3 regions of the Rhizobium sp. FG96 genome follow, and region 1 is predicted to be linked to each of the others. Evidence: predicted binding sites of a transcription regulator. Region 1 holds the regulator's gene; each other region holds the start of a gene.

Evidence for each region. Region 1 encodes PhoB, which activates phosphate uptake and scavenging genes when phosphate is short. Its sites were predicted from a motif close to TGTCATNNANCTGTCAT; they were not measured.
Region 2: ACODR6_RS13305 (DUF1045 domain-containing protein) is a predicted target of PhoB. The motif match lies at 2,052-2,068, and genes of this name have one in related genera.
Region 3: ACODR6_RS21270 (BtaA family protein) is a predicted target of PhoB. The motif match lies at 4,119-4,135, and genes of this name have one in related genera.

The regions. Positions count from the first base shown of each region.
Region 1 covers NZ_JBMDIL010000006.1:384,682-391,282, reverse strand. The annotation lists gene ACODR6_RS14995 (aspartate aminotransferase family protein) at 1-654, opposite strand, end outside; gene ACODR6_RS14990 (GcrA family cell cycle regulator) at 1,081-1,614, shown strand; gene phoB (phosphate regulon transcriptional regulator PhoB) at 1,699-2,382, opposite strand; gene phoU (phosphate signaling complex protein PhoU) at 2,416-3,129, opposite strand; gene pstB (phosphate ABC transporter ATP-binding protein PstB) at 3,174-3,989, opposite strand; gene pstA (phosphate ABC transporter permease PstA) at 4,004-5,326, opposite strand; gene pstC (phosphate ABC transporter permease subunit PstC) at 5,323-6,601, opposite strand, start outside.
Region 2 covers NZ_JBMDIL010000006.1:62,943-69,543, forward strand. The annotation lists gene phnN (phosphonate metabolism protein/1,5-bisphosphokinase (PRPP-forming) PhnN) at 1-116, opposite strand, end outside; gene ACODR6_RS13300 (alpha-D-ribose 1-methylphosphonate 5-triphosphate diphosphatase) at 113-1,252, opposite strand; gene ACODR6_RS13305 (DUF1045 domain-containing protein) at 1,264-1,959, opposite strand; gene phnE (phosphonate ABC transporter, permease protein PhnE) at 2,091-3,431, opposite strand; gene phnE (phosphonate ABC transporter, permease protein PhnE) at 3,440-4,411, opposite strand; gene phnD (phosphonate ABC transporter substrate-binding protein) at 4,480-5,385, opposite strand; gene phnC (phosphonate ABC transporter ATP-binding protein) at 5,478-6,323, opposite strand; gene ACODR6_RS13330 (DapH/DapD/GlmU-related protein) at 6,439-6,601, opposite strand, start outside.
Region 3 covers NZ_JBMDIL010000011.1:53,468-60,068, reverse strand. The annotation lists gene ACODR6_RS21290 (pyrophosphate--fructose-6-phosphate 1-phosphotransferase) at 1-827, shown strand, start outside; gene ACODR6_RS21285 (LysE family translocator) at 886-1,521, shown strand; gene ACODR6_RS21280 (transglycosylase SLT domain-containing protein) at 1,647-2,600, shown strand; gene ACODR6_RS21275 (serine hydrolase domain-containing protein) at 2,624-4,003, opposite strand; gene ACODR6_RS21270 (BtaA family protein) at 4,183-5,427, shown strand; gene ACODR6_RS21265 (class I SAM-dependent methyltransferase) at 5,478-6,098, shown strand; gene ACODR6_RS21260 (glycoside hydrolase family 25 protein) at 6,223-6,601, shown strand, end outside.

The DNA.
Region 1 (6,601 bases):
CACTTCGTCGAGGATCAGCAGCAGGCCATGCTCATCGCAGAGCTGGCGCAGCGCCTTCATGAACTCGACGGTCGCCGGGCGGATACCACCCTCACCCTGTACGGGCTCGATCAGAATGCCTGCCGTTGCGTCGGTGATCGCCGCGCGGACGGCTTCGACATCGCCGAAAGGCACCTGGTCGAAACCGGGGGTCTTCGGACCGAAGCCTTCGAGATACTTCTCCTGGCCGCCGGCGGCGATCGTCGCCAGCGTACGGCCATGGAAGGCGCCTTCGAAGGTGATGATATGGAAGCGCTCCGGATGGCCCTTCGAATACTGGTAGCGGCGCGCGGTCTTGATCGCGCATTCCAGGGCTTCCGCACCCGAGTTGGTGAAGAACACCTTGTCGGCGAAAGTCGCTTCCGTCAGCCTCGTCGCGAGCTTTTCCTGGCCTGGGATCTCGTAGATGTTGGAGAGGTGCCAGACCTTCTCGGCCTGCGCCTTCAGGGCATCGACAACATGCGGATGGCTGTGGCCGACAGCGGTCACGGCAACGCCCGCGCCAAAATCCAGATATCGCTCGCCGGTCTCGGTAATCAGCCAGACGCCCTCACCTCGCTCGAACCGCAGAGGGGCACGAGAATAGGTATCATATAGCGGCGCGGCTTCAGCCATGGCGCGGTCTCCTGTCAGCGTTATGGGCAACCGGACTCCGGCTAAAAAACCAGGTCCGAAAAATTAAAAATGCCGCCTCTCGGCGGCGCTGTGCACTATTTACTTTTCGCACTGCAATGTCAACAAAACTACGGCTTTCGTGGCTTCTGGGTGACGCTCAAGCGATGTCGCGTTTCATCAACAGCTAATGTTGCAGAAATGACTCTGTGGGGAAGCAAGTTGGGGAAAACTTGAAATTCGATTCATCCGGATTCCCGCGACTCTTGTCACGGAGTCAGCCTCACACTAGGTTAAAACTCAATTACTAGACTGCATGCGGCGGAACTAGTCACCAAAATTAGTCAAGCGTTTCTTGTGTCGGATTCATCCGGGGCAAACGGTGAAGGATTCTGCCTTCACAACGCTTAAACGGCGGAGACACAGGGCATGAACTGGACAGACGAGCGGGTCGAGAAACTCAAGAAACTGTGGTCCGAAGGGTTGAGCGCGAGCCAGATCGCGGCGCAACTTGGAGGCGTAAGCCGGAATGCCGTTATCGGCAAGGTTCACCGTCTGGCACTGCCGGGCCGTGCCAAGGCCGGCGGCAATGCGACGGCGGCACGGGCTCCGAAGCGCACGACTTCGGCACCGCGCGCTCCGAACTACGCATCGCGCATGACGACCCGCACCGTTGCCCGCCCGCAGGGCGCAACGATGCTGAAGGAAGAGATCGAAATCGACGTCATGGAGGAGATGGAATATCGTCCGGCTTCCAACGTTGTCGTGCCGATCTCCCGCCGTCTCGGCCTGACGGAACTGACCGAGCGCACCTGCAAGTGGCCGGTCGGCGATCCGCTGAAGGACGATTTCCATTTCTGCGGCTGCGAAAGCCCGGATTCTTCGCCCTACTGCACCTATCACCAGCGCCTGGCTTACCAGCCGGTCAATGATCGCCGCAGGGCCGCAGCCCGGGCAAACTGAGCCGGGTAAAGACAAACGAAAAACGGGCCTTTCGGCCCGTTTTTTTGTATCTGCATGTCAGGAGGCCGTAGCCTCCTTGATCACTCAGGCTTCCATGGAATAACCGGCACCGCGGACGGTGCGGATGACATCCTGCATGTTCGAGAAGTTGAGCGCCTTGCGCAGGCGACCGACATGGACGTCGACGGTACGCTCGTCGACATAGATGTCGTGACCCCAGACGCCGTCGAGCAGTTGCGAGCGCGAGAAGACGCGGCCCGGCGACGACATAAGGAACTCCAGGAGGCGGAACTCGGTCGGTCCGAGACGGACTTCGCGGGTCTTGCGGTGAACGCGGTGCGTTTCGCGGTCGAGTTCGATATCGCCGCACTTCAGCACGGTCGAGAGAACTTCCGGCTTGGCGCGGCGCAGCATCGCCTTGACGCGGGCAACGAGCTCGGGCGTCGAGAACGGCTTCACGACATAGTCGTCCGCGCCGGTCGACAGGCCGCGAACGCGCTCGCTTTCCTCGCCGCGCGCCGTCAGCATGATGATCGGCAGACGCTCGGTCTCCGGGCGCATGCGCAGCCGGCGGCAGAGCTCGATGCCTGATACGCCAGGCAGCATCCAATCGAGGATAAGAAGGTCCGGCGTGCGCTCCTGAAGGCGGATTTCCGCCTCGTCGCCGCGCAGGATGGTATCGACTTCGAAACCTTCGGCTTCGAGATTGTAGCGAAGAAGCACGCTCAGTGCTTCTTCGTCTTCAACGACTGCAACTCTCGGGATCATTCTATTCTGTCTCCTGAGGCCCGGTCCGGATGATTATTCCGTTACCGCGCCGACGGTGTTGGCGGTGTCGTCCTTCGGACGCTCGCCTTCCGGCTGAGCGCCGGTCGCCATGTAGTAGATGGTTTCAGCAATGTTGGTGGCGTGGTCGCCGATGCGCTCGATGTTCTTGGCGCAGAAGAGCAGGTGCGTGCAGCTGGTGATGTTGCGCGGATCTTCCATCATGTAGGTCAGGAGCTCGCGGAACAGCGACGTGTACATCGCGTCGATTTCCTCGTCGCGCTCGCGGATCGACTTCGCCTTGTCGGCAGCGCGCGTCGTGTAGACGTCGAGCACCTCCTTCAGCTGGACGAGCGCGAGCTCGGAGAGATGCTCCAGGCCACGGGCGAGCTTGCGCGGAACGCCGGTGCTCTGCACGGCGATGACGCGCTTTGCGGTGTTCTTGCCGAGGTCGCCGACGCGCTCGAGGTCTGCGGCAATGCGGATCGAACCCATGATCTCGCGCAGGTCCGACGCCATCGGCTGGCGGCGGGCGATGGTGACGATCGCCTTGTCGTTGATCTCGCGCTCGGCGTGATCGAGGATCACGTCGTCGGAGATGACCTTCTGCGCCAGCGCCGCGTCGCCGTTGACGAGGGCGCGGACAGCGTCGGAAACCATCTGCTCGGCCAGGCCGCCCATTTCGGAAATGCGGCGCGAGAGGAACTTCAGGTCTTCGTCATACGCAGAAAAAATATGTGTCGATGCCATGGGGAAAGTCCTTGAGTGTCTATCGGGGGTCGTGACGCCAAAGATCAGCCGAAGCGGCCCATGATGTAATCCTGGGTGCGCGGATCGTCCGGATTGGTGAACATCTTGTCGGTGTCGTTCTCCTCGACGAGGTTGCCGAGGTGGAACATGGCCGTGCGCTGCGAAACGCGGGCGGCCTGCTGCATGGAGTGCGTGACGATGACGATCGTGTAGGCTTCGCGCAGCTCGTGGATCAGTTCCTCGACCTTTGCCGTGGCGATCGGATCGAGTGCCGAGCACGGCTCGTCCATCAGGATGACTTCAGGCGAGACTGCAACGGCGCGGGCGATGCAGAGGCGCTGCTGCTGACCGCCGGAGAGGCCGGTGCCGGATTCATGAACGCGGTCCTTGACCTCGTTCCAGAGGCCGGCGCGCTGCAGGCTGGTCTCGACGATCTGGTCCATGTCGGCCTTGGTCTTAGCGAGACCATGGATGCGCGGGCCGTAAGCGACGTTCTCATAGATCGACTTCGGGAACGGGTTCGGCTTCTGGAACACCATGCCGACGCGGGCGCGCAGTTCGACGACGTCGATATCCGGATCGTAGATATCGTCGCCATCGAGCGTGATCTTACCGGTGACGCGGCAATTGTCGATCGTGTCGTTCATGCGGTTCAGGCTGCGCAGGAAGGTGGACTTGCCGCAGCCGGACGGGCCGATGAGCGCCGTGACGGTGTTTTCGCGGATGTTCAGCTTGACGTCGAAGAGGGCGCGCTTTTCGCCGTAATAGACGGAAACGTCCTGGCCGATCATCTTGTAGGGAATGCTGTTCATTTTCTGGTCCAGAGCCTTTTCAACTGCTGCTTCGGTCAACATGTTCATTGTTTCTACTCCGTTTACCAGCGGCGCTCAAAGCGACGGCGCAAGAGGATGGCTCCGAGGTTCATGACGATCAGGAACAGGAGGAGGACGATAATGGCACCCGACGTACGTTCCACGAAGGCGCGTTCGGCTTCGTTGGCCCACATGTAGACCTGGACTGGGAGGGCGGTGGACGGGTCGAGAGGCGTGGCCGGTGCATTGGCGACGAAGGCGACCATGCCGATCAGCAAGAGCGGCGCGGTTTCGCCGAGCGCGTGCGCCAGGCCGATGATGGTGCCGGTCAGGATGCCCGGCATGGCGAGCGGCAGCACATGGTGGAACACCATCTGCATCTTCGAGGCGCCGAGACCGAGAGCGGCCGCGCGGATCGACGGCGGGACGGCGCGAAGAGCCGCACGCGTCGCGATGATGATCGTCGGCAGCGTCATCAGCGTGAGCACCAGACCGCCGACCAGCGAGGCCGAGCGCGGCATGCCCATGAAGTTGATGAACACTGAGAGACCGAGCAGACCGTAGACGATCGAGGGAACCGCAGCCAGGTTGTTGATGTTGACCTCGATGAGATCCGTCAGCCGGTTCTTCGGCGCGAATTCCTCGAGATAGATCGAGGCGGCGACACCGATCGGCAGCGACAGCACAAGAACGATCGCCATCAGATAGAGCGAGCCGATGAGGGCAACGCCGAGGCCGGCGGCTTCAGGACGGCTGGAATTGCCGTTGACGAAGAGGCCCGTGTTGAACTGCTTGAAGAGAGCGCCGCTCGACTTCAGTTCGTTCATCCAGCCAACCTGCTTGTCGTTGACCTTGCGGTTCTTCTCATCGACGCTCAGATCGATCTGGCCCTTGTTGGCGCTGTCGACATTGGCGTCGGCGAGAACCGTAACGTTGATCGTCTTGCCGATGATCGACGGGTCGGCGACGACCATGTCGCGCAGCTGGATCGGAGCGCCCTTGGAGAGCATCGCCGATGCATCACGCACGTCGGGACGGCTCGATGCGTTGATGTTGAGCTGCTTGACGATGGCGTCACGCAGCAGGGCGCCGTAATTGGCGGCGATCAGGACGGACGGATCGGTCGCGCGCTTGTTGCCCGGATCGATCGTCTTTTCAGTGAACTCGATCGGCAGCGAGATCGCGGTCTGCTGGAAGGCCGTGTAGCCCTGACGGATGACCGTCGACAGCAGGATGACCAGGAAGATCAAGCCGAAAGCGATAGCGGCCATGCCGTAAGCCTGGAAGCGGCGTTCGGCGGCATAGCGGCGCTTGATGCCGATGTCGCGGCGCGCAGGCGCCTTGGATACGAGAGTGCCGGAAACCGGAGAAGCGATATTCGTCATTCGTACTGCTCCCGGTATTTGCGCACGATGTAGAGCGCGTAGATATTGAGGCAAAGCGTGATCAAGAAGAGCGTGATGCCGAGCGCGAAGGCGACGAGCGTCTGCGGCGAGGTGAACTCAAGGTCACCCGTCAGCTGGTTGACGATCTTGACCGTCACGGTGGTCATCGGCTCGAAAGGATTGATCTGCATGCGGGCGGCAACACCGGCCGCAAGCACGACGATCATGGTTTCGCCGATGGCGCGCGAGGCGGTCATCAGCAGTGCGCCGACGATGCCCGGGAGAGCAGCGGGAAGCACTACCTTCTTGATGGTTTCGGAGCGCGTGGCACCGAGGCCGAGCGAACCGTCACGCAGGGCACGCGGCACGGCGGTGATGATGTCGTCCGACAGCGAGGAGACGTATGGGATCAGCATGATGCCCATGACGATACCGGCGGTCAGAACGCTCTGTGCCTGGATGAAGTTCGTGTAGTTGCCCGTCAGGAGGCCGCTGACCTGCGAGGAAAGATCGCGCAGGAACGGACCGACGGTGACGAGGGCGAAGAAGCCGTAGACGATGGTCGGAATACCGGCCAGAACTTCGAGCAGCGGCTTTGCCAGCGAGCGAAGTTTCGGCGAGGCATACTCGGCCATGTAGATCGCCGCAAACAGGCCGACCGGAACGGCGACCAGCATGGCGACGAGGCCGATATAGAGCGTGCCGAGCAGCAGCGGGATGAGACCGAACTGGCCTTCCGACGAGCTGCCGGCGCCGGCAAAGCGCGGATCCCAGACGGTGCCGAAGAAGAATTCGAGCGGTGGGACGCTGGCGAAGAAGCGCAGGGCTTCCGACAGCATCGACAGAACGATGCCGATCGTCGTCAAAATGGCGATCGAGGATGCCAGGAGCAGACCCCAGAGCATGACGCGCTCGACGCGGTTGCGGGCGCGGAAGCGGGGCGTGATGCCGCGCAGCGCATAGAGCGCACCAGCAACGGCAAGCACCAGCACGATGGCGCTCATGATCAGGCGGCTGCCGGCGCTTTCGGCATTCAGCAGCTTGGCGGCGTCCAGCATGTAGGGCTGCGGCTCGCCGGCGAGCGGAACGCCCTTTTCGTTGAGCTTGGCCTGGACGGCCTTGGTGTCGGCACCGAGCGCGGCGAGCTCGTCAGCCGTCAGCAGATTGAAGCCGCGGCCGATGGTAGCGACCATGCTGTAGCTCAAGTCCTGCTCGGCAGCGCTCTTGGCCTTCACATCTTCAGGGAAGGCGTTGCGGACGGTGGATTCGATGATG
Region 2 (6,601 bases), 320 kb from region 1:
TGCTGGGCGGCGAGCGCCATCAGCGTATCCTTGCCGGCGCCGCTCGGGCCGACGACGACGACCATGATGCCGTGTTCGGTGCCCGGAACGATGTGGGGTTCGTGCGACGGGTTCATGCGACACGGCGCCCTTCGCGCCAGACGGAACGCGTCACCGGAACGCCCTCGTCACGGAAGACACGCACCAGATCGGCGCGCAGGCCGGTGGCGATGCGGCCGCGGTCGTCGAGGCTGACGGTGCGGGCCGGCGTCGAGGTGACCATGGCGATCGCCTTCGGCAGTGAGATGGATTCAACCTCGTCGGCGATGATGAACGGCGCATAGAGCATGCTCAGCGGCACGTAGTCGGACGAGAGAACGTCGAGCACGCCACGTTCGGCGAGGTCGCGGGCGGCGATATTGCCGGAATGCGACTTGCCGCGCACGATGTTCGGTGCGCCCATCAGCACGCTCATGCCGTGTTCGTGCGATGCCTTCGCGGCGTCGAAGCTGGTCGGGAATTCGGCAAGACGAACACCGTTCTCAATCGCTTCGTCGACATGTTCCAGCGTCGCGTCGTCATGGCTGGCAATGGTGATGCCGCGCTCCTTGCAGACCTGCGAAATCGCGGCGCGATGCGGCGTCGAATTGCGGGCCGATTCGGCAAGCCGCTTCTCGATGAACTTGGCGAACACCTCGTCCGAAAGACCGCGCTTCTTCTGGTAGTAGAAGATGTACTGGTCCATGGTCTGGAACTGGCGCTGGCCGGGCGCGTGGTCCATCAGCGAGACGAGACGCACATAGGGGTCGTTCTCGAAGTCGGCGAAATGCTCGAGCACGTTGTCGGCGGAAACCTCGCAGCGCAGATGCAGCAGGTGCTCGGCGCGCAGACGCCCTTCCTGCTCGGCCTTCTGGATGGCGTCGGCCATGTCGCGCATCTCGCCATGGTCGAAACCGCCGTCTTCGTCGGCGCCCATGCGCAGGCAGTCGAAAACAGTGGTGATACCCGACGTGACGATCTGGGCGTCATGCGCCTGAATGGCTGCCGTCATGTTCCAGCGCAGGCCGGGGCGCGGCGAGTAGTGGCCTTCGAGGTGGTCGGTATGAAGCTCCACCAGACCCGGAATGAGGTAGTCGCCCTCAAAATCCTCGCCGGCAGCCGAGTTGCCTTCGGAGATATCGGCGATCTTGCCGTCGCGGATCAGCAGGGAGCCGTTGACGACCTCGTCCTCGAGAACGATGCGTGCATTGGAAAAAACGGTTTCTTTGGTCATTGTGTCGTCTTTCAGCGTTTGGCGCCGGCAAGCGGCAGCCAGCTATGAGCCTTGAATGGGGCGCCGCGCGTCTCCTCGGTGAAGACGGCAATGCCGGAAATCGGAAGCGGCCGGCCGGTGAAGGCGGCAAAGCGCTGTTCCAGGATCGATTTCATCAGCGCGGAGCGCTCCTCGGGAACCTGCCCGGTCAGCGTCATGTGGAAGCCGAAGTCGTCCATGACGTAGGGATAGCCCCAGCGCATCAGATTGGCGCGCTGGCTTTCCGTCAGCTTCTCGGGTTTGCGCCGGGCAATGTCGGCCTCCGAAAGGGCGGCACGAAACGGCTCGAAGGACCTTACCACGCTTGCGGCGAAATCCTGAAGCGGCTGATGCAGCGCGCCGGGCACGAGCGCGAAGAAGCGGCCGAGTTGCCCGAGCACAAGTTCGGGAATCTCGAAGGCCGGCGTGCGCGCCGCAAAATCCTCGACCACAGCCATCAGATCCTTTTCCGTCACCGAAGCGGCAAGCGCAAAGGGCGCCTTGATCGTCGCGTGGAAGCCGTAGCGGCGGGGATCGGCGGTCAGCTCGAACTGCTCCGCGCCGGGCAGGCCGGGCTCTTCGGGAGCCGGGTAAGTTTCGTCAGAAAAGGCATCGCGGCCGAGCCATTCTGCAGCGGCGCGCGTCAGGGAATCATCCTGCGGCGGCGAAAAATAGAGGGCGTATCGCAAAGGTCTTATCCCGGAAAAATGTCTGAGGCAGGGGTCGCAATGTCAGTGATTTGACCGCGGACTGCAAGCTTGCTTCCGGCTAAAAGATTTCCGTGACAGAATGATGATGACGCCGTGGCGCCATCATCTTTTTAATGCGTCTTGGTGCCCATTAGCCGGTGGCGCAGCGCGTTCGAGGCCATGTCGAACAGGAAGACGACGATCAGGATCAGGATGACCATGTAGGCGACGTTTTCCCAGTTGGAATTCGTGCGCATCGCTTCCCAGAGCTTGAGGCCGATACCGCCGGCACCGACGGCCCCAATGATCGTCGCGCCACGGACATTCGATTCCCACTGGTAGAGCGTCTGGCTGACGATCACAGGAACGATCTGCGGCATGACACCGTAGCGATGGACCAGAATCGTCGAGGCGCCCGTCGACTTGATGCCTTCGCGCGGCTTGTTGTCGATGTTTTCGAGACCTTCGGAATAGAGCTTTCCGAGCGTGCCGGTCTCCGTCAGGAAGATCGCGCCGGAGCCTGCAAGCGGGCCAGGGCCGAAGGCGCGCGTCAGGAACAGCGCCCAGATCAGCATGTCGACCGAGCGCAGGAAGTCGAAGAAGCGCTTCAGGATCTGGTTCAGAAACCGGTTCGGCGTGATGTTGCGGGCGGCCAGGAAGGCGAGCGGGAAGGCCGCCAGTGAGCCGAGCAGCGTGCCGAGGAAGGCCATCACGATCGTCTGGAAGAGCTTGGTCCAGACGTCGCCATGCTGCCAGGCCGAGTTGTTCCAGATATTGTCGAAGGCGAGCGAGAGGTTCGACTGGCTGGGGTCGAGACGCGGACCTGAAACGATCAGGCTGGCGACTTCACTGGCCGGCTTGTCGAAGAACGGCGAATGCGTGTCGAAGACGAAGTTCGCCCATCCAAGGAAGCGCTTGCGCACCTTCACGCGGTCCGATGCGATGCTGACATCCCCGGCAAAGCCGAGATCGGCCAGCACGTTGTCGTCATAGACAGTCATCCAGGAGGGCACTTCGCCGACGACCTTCGGCTGGCCCGACGACAGGTCGACAGGAACGCTGATGCCGTGTGCCGTCACCGTCGTCATCGCCTTGGTGACCACGACAGTGCGGTTCGTGCCGCTGACGAAGACGGTGACGCTACCGGGCTCGTTCTTCACCCATTCAGGATGCGGATCGTCGCCGAGCGGCGAGAAGCGCGGATAGCGGGTCTCGATCGAGCCGTCGTCCTGAATGCGGAATTCGGGCTGAACGTCATAGCTCACCCACTGGCTCATATAGATGCCGACGCGCTCCCAGTGCGCCTCGGCCAGCAGCTTCGGCAGATCGAAGAACCAGACGGCATACATGCCATAAAGCAGCGTCGCGATGACCGCGAGCAGTCCGCCGAAGCGTTGGCGGAAGGAGCGGTGGAAATATTCGGGATAGCGCGCCTCGATCTCGTGCATCCGGTTTGCGTCGATAACCGTCATGGCGGGCCTCAATGTTGCAGAAGGAAAGCGTGCTCGCCAACCAGGCGGCGGCGCAGCCATGCGGAGAACTGGTCGACCGCAACGATGGTGATGAAGAGCAGCAGCACGAGAGCGACCGTCTTGGCGCCGAAGCCGCGCGAGATGGAGAGCTTCAGCTCTTCACCGATACCGCCGCCGCCGACCGCACCGATGATGGTCGAAGCACGCACGTTGATCTCCAGACGCAGCAGCGCATAGGAGGCGAAATTCGGCAGAACCTGCGGCATGGCGGCGAAGCGCACGCGCTCCAGCCAGTTGGCGCCGACCGCCTTCATGCCCTCATCCGGCTTCATGTCGATATTCTCGACGACTTCGTAGAACAGCTTGCCGAGCGCGCCGATCGTATGCAGCGACACGGCGATGATGGCAGCGACCGGGCCGATCGAAAGTATGGCAGAGAACAGGCCGGCGATAACGATCTCCGGGAAGGCGCGCAGGAATTCCATGACTCGCTTGGCGAAGACGCGCAGCGGCCAGTTCTTGGTGAGGTTGCGAGCGGCGAAGAAGCTCAGCGGCACCGCAAAGATGAAACCGATGATCGTCGATACGAGAGCGACGTTGATCGTGATGATCATCAGCTCGAAATATTCAGGGATATAGAAATCGCCGAAAACGTAGACCCGGCCCTTGGCGAAGTTGAACTCCTCGCCGCCCTTGTCGTTCGGGCTCGCAATGTCGAATAGCGCGCGCCAGACGTCGTGCCAGTCCTTTGGAATAAGCCAATTCAGGAAGTCGAAGAGATGCGGAAGGCGGTCGAAGAAATGGCCGGCATTGCTCTCGTCGGCAAAGCGCACGGAGCTCACGAAGGCGATCAGCAGCAGGACGAGGCCGATGCCGGTGTAAAGACGGCGGCGAGACACCATGCGGCCCCAGGCATCGCCGATATCGCGGCTGCTCTGCTGGAGTTCGGGCGTGTGGGTCCGGGAATCGGCAAGGGTCATGGGGTCGTCCGCTTCTTCGCAGGAAAAAGGGCGGCCGATGACGGCCGCCCCCGATGAATGCAGGTCGATCAGCCGCCGATGGCAGCCTTACGAACGTCTACAACGGCGTTGTAGAATTCGTGCGTAACCGGGGCGTAGCCCTTGTAGTCGCCGCCTTCGATGGCGGTGAAGCACTTGTGGTCCTTCTCCGGCAGCGCCGTGAAGAAGGCAGCCAGCTTCTTCTGCCACTCTTCGCCGAGCTCATTGCGAACGACGAGCGGGCCGTTCGGGATCAGCGGCGAGCGCCAGACTTCGACCAGCTTGTTCGGGTCAACTGCGCCCTTGTCGACTTCCTTGCGGAAGGTGCCGGAGGTGTAGCCGTCCTTGAAATCGCCGATGCCCGAGCTGTCGTCGACAGCAACGTCGACCTTGCCGTCATAGGCAGCGAGAAGGTTGTTCTCGTGGCCGCCGTTGAACTGCGTGGAGGCGAAGAACTGGTCGTTCGGCATGCCCGTGTCCTTCGGGATCTGCGTCAGCGGAACGAGGTAGCCCGAGGTGGAGTCCGGATCAGCGTAGCCGAGCTTCTTGCCCTTGGCGTCGGCGATCGTCTTGATGCCGGAGGACTTCAGAGCGAGACCGATCGAGTAGTAGCCGGTCGAGCCGTCCTTCTGCTGCGTCGTCAGGATCGGGGTAACGGCCGTTGCGTCCTTCAGGTAGACGGCTGCGTAGCCGGAAGCGCCGAGTTCTGCGAAGTCGAGCGTGCCGCCGAGCAGGCCCTGGATAACGCCGTCATAGTCGGCGGCCGGGAAGAGCGAAACCTTCTCGAAGCCGAATTCCTGCTTCAGGTGGTCGGCGAGGCAGGCGTAGTTACGCAGACGGTCGGTTTCGTTTTCGCCGCCGAGAATGCCGACGCGGAATTCCTTGAGGTCTGCAGCATGCGAGACGCCGGCCAGCGCGAAAAGCGCCGTCGCGGCAAAGAGTGCTTTCTTCAACATGGTACTTCTCCTGATTGACCGGTGTCCCCGGTGGTCTCTCTGTTACGAAGAACTGTGCCCTTGACGCGGGCGGTCGATCGCAGCCGTCTCGCTCAGAGACCGGCCAACGCCAGCGGTTGCAGGCCGGCGGATTGATGGGCGGCAGCTGCCGCGGGAATGTTGATCGATGTCGACGTCATGGTTTCGTCGATGCCGGCGCCGTCCTTGTCGGTGCCATAGATTTCCTTGACGGCCGAAGCGTCGAGATCGGCCGGCTTGCCGTCGAATACGACGCGCCCGCCGGCCATGCCGACGATCCGCTCGCAGTAGCTGCGCGCCGTGTCGAGCGTGTGCAGGTTGGTGATGACGGTGATGCCTTCGCGCTCATTGATGTCGCGCAGCGCGTCCATGACGATCTTGGCGTTCAGCGGGTCGAGCGAGGCGATCGGCTCGTCGGCCAGCACCATCTTCGGCTTCTGCATCAGGGCACGGGCGATTGCCACACGCTGCTGCTGACCGCCCGAAAGCGTACCGGCAAGCTGCAGCGCCGTCTGCTCGATGCCGAGGCGCTCGAGAGCGGCGATCGCATGGATGCGCTCTTCACGGCTGAAGATGTTGAGGAGCGAAAGCATCGTCGGGCGATGGTTCAGGCGGCCGAGCATGACGTTGGTCAGGACATCGAGACGCGGTACGAGATTGAACTGCTGGAAGATCATCGCGCAGTCGCGCTGCCAGTTGCGAAGCGCCTCGCCACGCAGCGAGGAGACTTCGACGCCGCCGAAACGGATGGAGCCGGAGGTCGGCTCCTGCAGGCGGTTGATCATCCGCAGGAGCGTCGATTTGCCGGCGCCGGAACGGCCGATAATACCGACCATCTGACCCTGGGGAATATCGAGCGTTACGGAATCCACTGCCAGCTTTTTGCCAAAACGGCGGGTGACATTCTTCAGCTCGAACATCATGCTCTTCCTTGCAATCCAGGGCCTTCGTCTCGGAGTGCATTAGTCCTGCTTGATGAACCTCCAATGTCAGTTTTGTGTAATGACTGTCATAAAGGACGCTGGCGATGGTGCTTCATGCACCATGCCGGCTAAGGAAATCTTCGGCCGAAAGCGCGCGGAAATCGTCGAGTGCCGAACGCAGTTTCGAATGCTCCCAATCCCACCAGGCAAGCTTGTCCATCCGCTCGCCGACACCCTTCGCAAAACGCTCGCGAATGAGCTTCGCGGGCACGCCG
Region 3 (6,601 bases), on a different contig from region 1:
CCGACCTTGCCGCCTATCTCGCCGCCAACAATTACAACCTGACCGTGGTCGGCCTGCCGAAGACCGTCGACAACGACGTCGTGCCGATCCGCCAGTCGCTCGGCGCCTGGACGGCGGCCGAAGTCGGCGCGCATTTCTTCGACAATGTCAGCAACGAACAGAGTGCCGCCCCGCGCACCCTCCTCATCCACGAAGTCATGGGCCGCCACTGCGGCTGGCTGACGGCAGCGACCGCCCAGGCCTACCTGAAGCGCACGCGCCACAATGAATATGTCGATGGCATGCTGATGAACGCAGGCATGAAGAGCATCGACGCCGTCTACCTGCCGGAGACCGCCTTCGACCTGCAGGCCGAAGCGGCCCGGCTCAAGGAGATCATGGACCGCACCGGCCACGCCACCGTCTTCGTCTCCGAAGGCGCCTGCCTCGACGCCATCGTCGCCGAGCGCGAAGCAGCCGGCGAGACCATCAAGCGCGACGCTTTCGGCCATGTGAAGATCGACACGATCAATGTCGGCGGCTGGTTCCAGAAGCAGTTTGCAAGCCTCCTGAATGCCGAACGTTCGCTGGTGCAGAAGTCCGGCTATTTCGCCCGCTCCGCTCCCGCCAACAGCGAAGACCTGCGCCTGATCCAGAGCATGACCGACCTCGCCGTCGAAAGCGCTCTCAACAAGGTCTCCGGCGTCACCGGTCACGACGAGGACCAGAACGGCAAGCTGCGCACCATCGAATTCCCGCGCATCAAGGGCGGCAAGGCCTTCGATACATCGGCCAAGTGGTTCGCCGAATTGATGGATCAGATTGGCCAAAAATACCGCGCCGCATGATTGACGCAGGGTTGATATGGTGTCTTTGCTTGTTTCTTAGGGAATAGGAGGAGATTCCATGTCGCTCGAAGCCTGGCTCGCTTTTGCTGCTGCTTCCGCCATTATGCTGGCCATTCCGGGACCGACGATCCTGCTCGTCGTCTCCTATGCGCTCGGCCATGGCCGCAAGACGGCACTGGCGACGGTATCGGGCGTGGCGCTCGGCGATTTCACCGCCATGACCGCGTCGCTCTTCGGCCTCGGCGCTCTGCTCGCGGCTTCCGCGACATTGTTCACGGTTTTGAAGTGGGTCGGCGGCGCCTATCTGATCTGGCTCGGAATCAAGCTCTGGCGGGCGCCGATCATCCCCGGCCCCGTCGCCGATAACGACAACCTGCCGGAAGAAAAGTCGCTGAAGATCTTTCTTCACGCCTATGTCGTCACCGCGCTGAACCCGAAGAGCATCGTCTTCTTCGTCGCCTTCGTGCCGCAGTTCCTGAACCCTGCAGCCCCCTTCTTCGAACAGATGCTGATCATGGAGCTCACCTTCCTGGTGCTCGCCACGATCAACGCCTCGAGCTATGCCCTGCTCGCTCATGCCGCCCGCGGCCTCATCCGCAAGGCAAGCGTCCAGCGCGCCGTCAACCGCACGGGCGGCACGCTGCTGATCGCAGCAGGCGCTGTGACCGCCGGCTACCGCCGCATTGCGGCCTGAACGCAATCGCAATTTTCAGCGGGTTGCGACGCCCATACGAATAGGTTAATGGGAAAAATCAGTGCTTAGCTTCTCAGTAACTTTTTAAACGCTGCCAGGGCGGCGCGATTCACGAAAGTGACAGAATGGTAGCGAACGGATTTTCCGGCCTGAAACGCAGTCTGGTCGTTTCGACGATGCTCTGCGGGGTCATGACCGGATGCTCGACCGTCGAGTACACCTCCCAGGCTGAATTGAGCGCGGTCCAGACCGTCGTTCCGACGCCGAAGCCGGGTGAAGATGCGATGATGATGGCGGCCGTTCCGGCTGCCGACGGCTCCGCTCCGCAGACCCCGATGGCATTTGCTGCCGCCAATCCGCAGACGACGCCGGCTCTTTCGGCCGAGACCGCCGTGCTGCCAACCGCCGTTTCGCCGGCCGATGCCGCCTTCCAGCAGACCGCTTCGGCCGCCATGCCGACCGAGATTCCGCTGACGCCGGAGATGACGGCAATCCAGTCCGTCGTCCCGACCCCGCGTCCCGGCACGCCGGCATCGCCCGCGACGCAGCTCGCCTTTGCAGCGACCACGCCGCAGAACGGCGCGCTCGCAGCACTTGCCGTCCAGACCAGTGCGCCGCGCTCGATGTCCGATTTCACCTTCGACGAATCCGGTCCGATGGATCCGCCGACGGCACCGCCGATGTTCAGCGACAACGATACCGACGATGCGCCGACTGCAGAGAAGGGCTTCGTCAACAAGCTGATCGAGAAATACGCCAAGCTCTATGAAATGCCGGCGTCCCTGCTCCACCGCGTCGTCCATCGCGAAAGCCGCTACAATCCGCGCGCCTATAACAAGCGCGGCTATTTCGGCCTGATGCAGATCAAGTACAACACGGCGAAATCGATGGGTTACGATGGCGAGCCGTCGGGCCTGCTCGATGCCGAGACCAACATCAAGTATGCCGCAAAATATCTGCGCGGCGCCTGGCTCGTCTCCGACAGCAAGGAAGACGATGCGGTCCGCCTCTATGCGCGCGGCTATTATTACGATGCCAAGCGCAAGGGCATGGACGACGTTGCCCAGGGCAACTACTGATCCCTACCCTTTATACGTGATGGTCAGGGCGACGACAGCGCCCCGACGATCTGCTTGACGAGCGCCTGCGGCTTGTAGCCGAGCCGGCTCGGTGTCAGGCCTAGGCGCACGACGATGAGGCCGGCCGACGGCACGATCGCCACGCTCTGCCCGTCATGCCCTTCAAGCCAGAACGTATCGGCCGGCAGCCCCGCAGCAGGGCTCAGATCGCCGCCGGGTGCCGCAAGCCACGCCTGCCCCTGCGTATATTTTCCGCCTGACGACTGCGTCGGCGTGCGCATCGTCGCAACGAACCCCTCCGGCAGCATGCGCTGACCGTTCCACACGCCATCCTGGATCAGGAACTGCCCGAAGCGCGCCCAGTCATGCGCGGTAGCATAGAGATAGGAGCTTCCGGCGAAGGTGCCGCGAGCATCGACCTCCAGAACGGCACTCGACATGCCGAGCGGCCCGAACAGCGCCTCTCGCGGATAATCGAAGGCCCGCTGCGGATCGCCGAGCCGGTCCATCCAGATGCGCGAGAGAAGGACGGCGGTGCCGCTGGAATAGCGGAAGGTCTGGCCGGGCTTGTCCACCAGCGGCGCATTCACCGGCAGCGTCACCATATCAGGATCGAGATAGAGCATGCGCGTCACATCGGCGACAGCCCCATAATCCTCGTTGAAGGCAAGGCCGCTCTCCATGCCGAGCAGATCGGCCAGCGTGATCGCCGAGCGGCCATCGCCGCGCCAGGCGTCAAAGAGATGCGCATCGTCGAAATTCAGCTTGCCCGCCAGCATCACCCGGCCGACCAGCGCGGCATTCACGGTCTTGGTCATCGACCATCCGAGCAGCGGCGTGCGCGCATCGAAACCGTCGCCATAGCGCTCGGCGACGATCTTGCCGTTATGCACCACGACGATCGCCCGCATCGCCGGCCCGGCGAGTGCCGCGTCTGCGAGCAGCGGGGCGAGCTTGGGATTGTTGGGCGCGGCGACACGGTCGCCCTCCGGCCACAGTTCCTCGCTCGGCGGCGGCACGGCAAGATCCTCCTCCGGCGCGGCATTGGCGGCCGCCTGATAGTCGCCATCGGGCACGCTGGTGCAGCCGAAGGCGCCGCGATAAAGCGCATGGCCGGGCGCAAACAGGCCGAGAATGCGCGCCGAGACCTTCCCCTCCTCCCGGTTGACCGAAACACGCACGAGCCTCAGCAGCGGATTGCCGGGCGCCTGCACGTCCTCATAGAGCACCGCATCGGGATCGCGCCCCGCCATGAAGACGTTCGAGCAGACGATCTTCGCCGCATAGCCGTCGCCGACCCGCAACAACTCCGGCGGCCGGACATAGAGCCAGATGGCGCCGCCGATCACCACGACGACGACGAGCGCCAGCAGCGCATTCAGGATACGCAACACAACACGCATGTTTCTTCCTCCACCGGTGGAGAGAAGCAGGAAACGCAATCACAAAAAAGAGCCGAAACGCACAAGCGTCATTTCATCCCACGCTATCGGCCCGGAAAACGATGCCCACAGCCCGCGTCATCAAACTGTAGCAGCGCCGCGTTAAACGCCCTGAACGCTAAAAACGGTGATGGAATCAGATGACCGAATTTGCACCGGATGCCGGCTTCCGCAAGAACCGGAAACTCAAGGACGCGCTTCTCCGCCACAAGGCATTCTCCAAGGAGGGCCTTTCCGAGCGCCTTTTTGGCTTGCTCTTCTCCGGCCTCGTGTATCCGCAGATCTGGGAAGACCCCGATCTCGACATGCAGGCCATGGAGCTGCAGCCGCATCATCGCATCGTCACGATCGGCTCCGGCGGCTGCAATATGCTCGCCTACCTCTCCAAGGCTCCGGCCTCGATCGACGTCGTCGATCTGAATCCGCATCACATCGCGCTGAACCGCCTGAAGCTCACCGCCTTCAAGAACCTGCCGGGTCACGCCGATCTCGTCCGCTTCCTGGCGATGCCGAACGAAGCATCGAACAGCCGCGCTTTCGACCAGCATCTGTCGCCGGTTCTCGACGAGGCGACGCGCAGTTACTGGAACGGCCGCAAGTTCGGCCGCCGCCGCGTCACCGTGTTCGACCGCAATATCTATGAAACCGGCCTGCTCGGCCGCTTCATCGGCGCCGCCCACCTGCTCGCCCGCCTGCACGGTGTCGACCTGAAGCAGATGACCAAGACCCAGTCGATCCGCGAACAGCGTCAGTTCTTCGACGACAAGGTCGCCCCGCTGTTCGAAAAGCCGGTCGTGCGCTGGATCACCGGCCGCAAGAGCTCGCTCTTCGGCCTCGGCATCCCGCCGCAGCAATATGACGAGCTGGCCAGCCTCGCCGCCGACAACTCGATCGCGCCGGTGCTGAAGCACCGCCTCGAAAAGCTCGCCTGTCACTTCCCGATGCGCGACAACTACTTCGCCTGGCAGGCCTTCGGCCGCCGTTACGCCAATGGCGACGAAGGCCCGCTGCCGACTTACCTGAAGCCGGAGCATTACGAAGTGATCCGCGCCAATGTCGATCGCGTCACCGTGCATCATGCCAACTTCACCGAACTGCTCGCCAAGGAACCGGCCGCCTCGCGCGACCGCTACATCCTGCTCGACGCGCAGGACTGGATGACCGACGAGCAGCTGAACAGCCTCTGGGCCGAGATCAGCCGCACCGCCCGCCCCGGCGCCCGCGTCATCTTCCGCACCGCGGCCGAAAAGAGCATCATCGAAGGCCGCCTCTCGCCCGCCATCCGCGAGCAGTGGGATTACTTCGAAGAGAAGTCGCGCGACATGACGGCTCTCGACCGCTCGGCGATCTATGGCGGCTTCCACATCTACGGGAAGAAGGCGTGACCGAGATCCGCACGCTCCCGGATGCCCAATCCGAAGCACATGCCGGCCTGATGGACGGCATGTACCGCTACCAGCGTCACATCTATGATCTGACGCGCAAATATTACCTGCTCGGCCGCGACAAGGCGATCCGCAGCCTCGGCGTCCCCAAGGGCGGCACGCTGCTCGAAGTCGGCTGCGGCACCGGCCGCAATCTGGCGATCGCCCATCGTCACTTCCCCGACGCCCGCCTCTACGGCCTCGACATCTCCCAGGAGATGCTGATGTCCGCCCGCAAGACCTTCGCCACCAAGGCTGCGGTTCCGGATTTCCGCGTCGCCGACGCCACCGCCTTCACGCCGCGTGAATTCGGCGCCACCGGATTTGACCGCATCCTGATCTCCTACGCGCTGTCGATGATCCCCGATTGGGAGCGCGCCATCGACGCAGCCATCGCCGCGCTCAATCCGGGCGGCGAGCTGCACATCGTCGATTTCGGCCAGCAGGAGCGTCTTCCCGGCTGGTTCCGCGCCCTGCTCAAGGGCTGGCTGACGAAATTCCACGTCACGCCCCGCGCCAATCTGCGTGAGGTTCTTGAGGCCCAAGCCCATGAAAATGGCGCGGAATTGGCCTTCGAGACGCTCTATGGCGGCTATGCCTGGCGCGCCGTCATTACCGCCAGGCGCGCATAATTCGCTTGAAACTAACCGATTTTTTACGTTGATATGGTGAAAAGAGGATTATTCCTCGGCTGCATTCGTCTTCGAAGGTCATGCTGTGGGGCAAGTAGATCATTCGTTACATGACGGGATATTCATGCGCGGACTTTTGTTTTGCGTTTTGCCGCTGGCTTTGATGCTCGCCGGTTGCAGCTCCACGGGCTACGACTATCTCGAAACAGCCTCGATCAAGAAGCCCCGCTTCCAAGACACCGATCCGCAGGATTTCGGCCCGAAGACCCCGCATCAGAATGATATTCACGGTATCGACATCTCCAAATGGCAGGGCGATATCGACTGGCAGACGGTGAAATCCTCGGGCGTCGCCTTCGCCTTCATCAAGGCGACCGAAGGCAAGGACCGGGTCGACCCGAAGTTCAATGAATACTGGCAGCGCGCCCGCGCCGTCGGCATTCCGCACGCGCCCTACCACTTCTACTATTTCTGCTCGTCAGCCGACGAGCAGGCCGACTGGT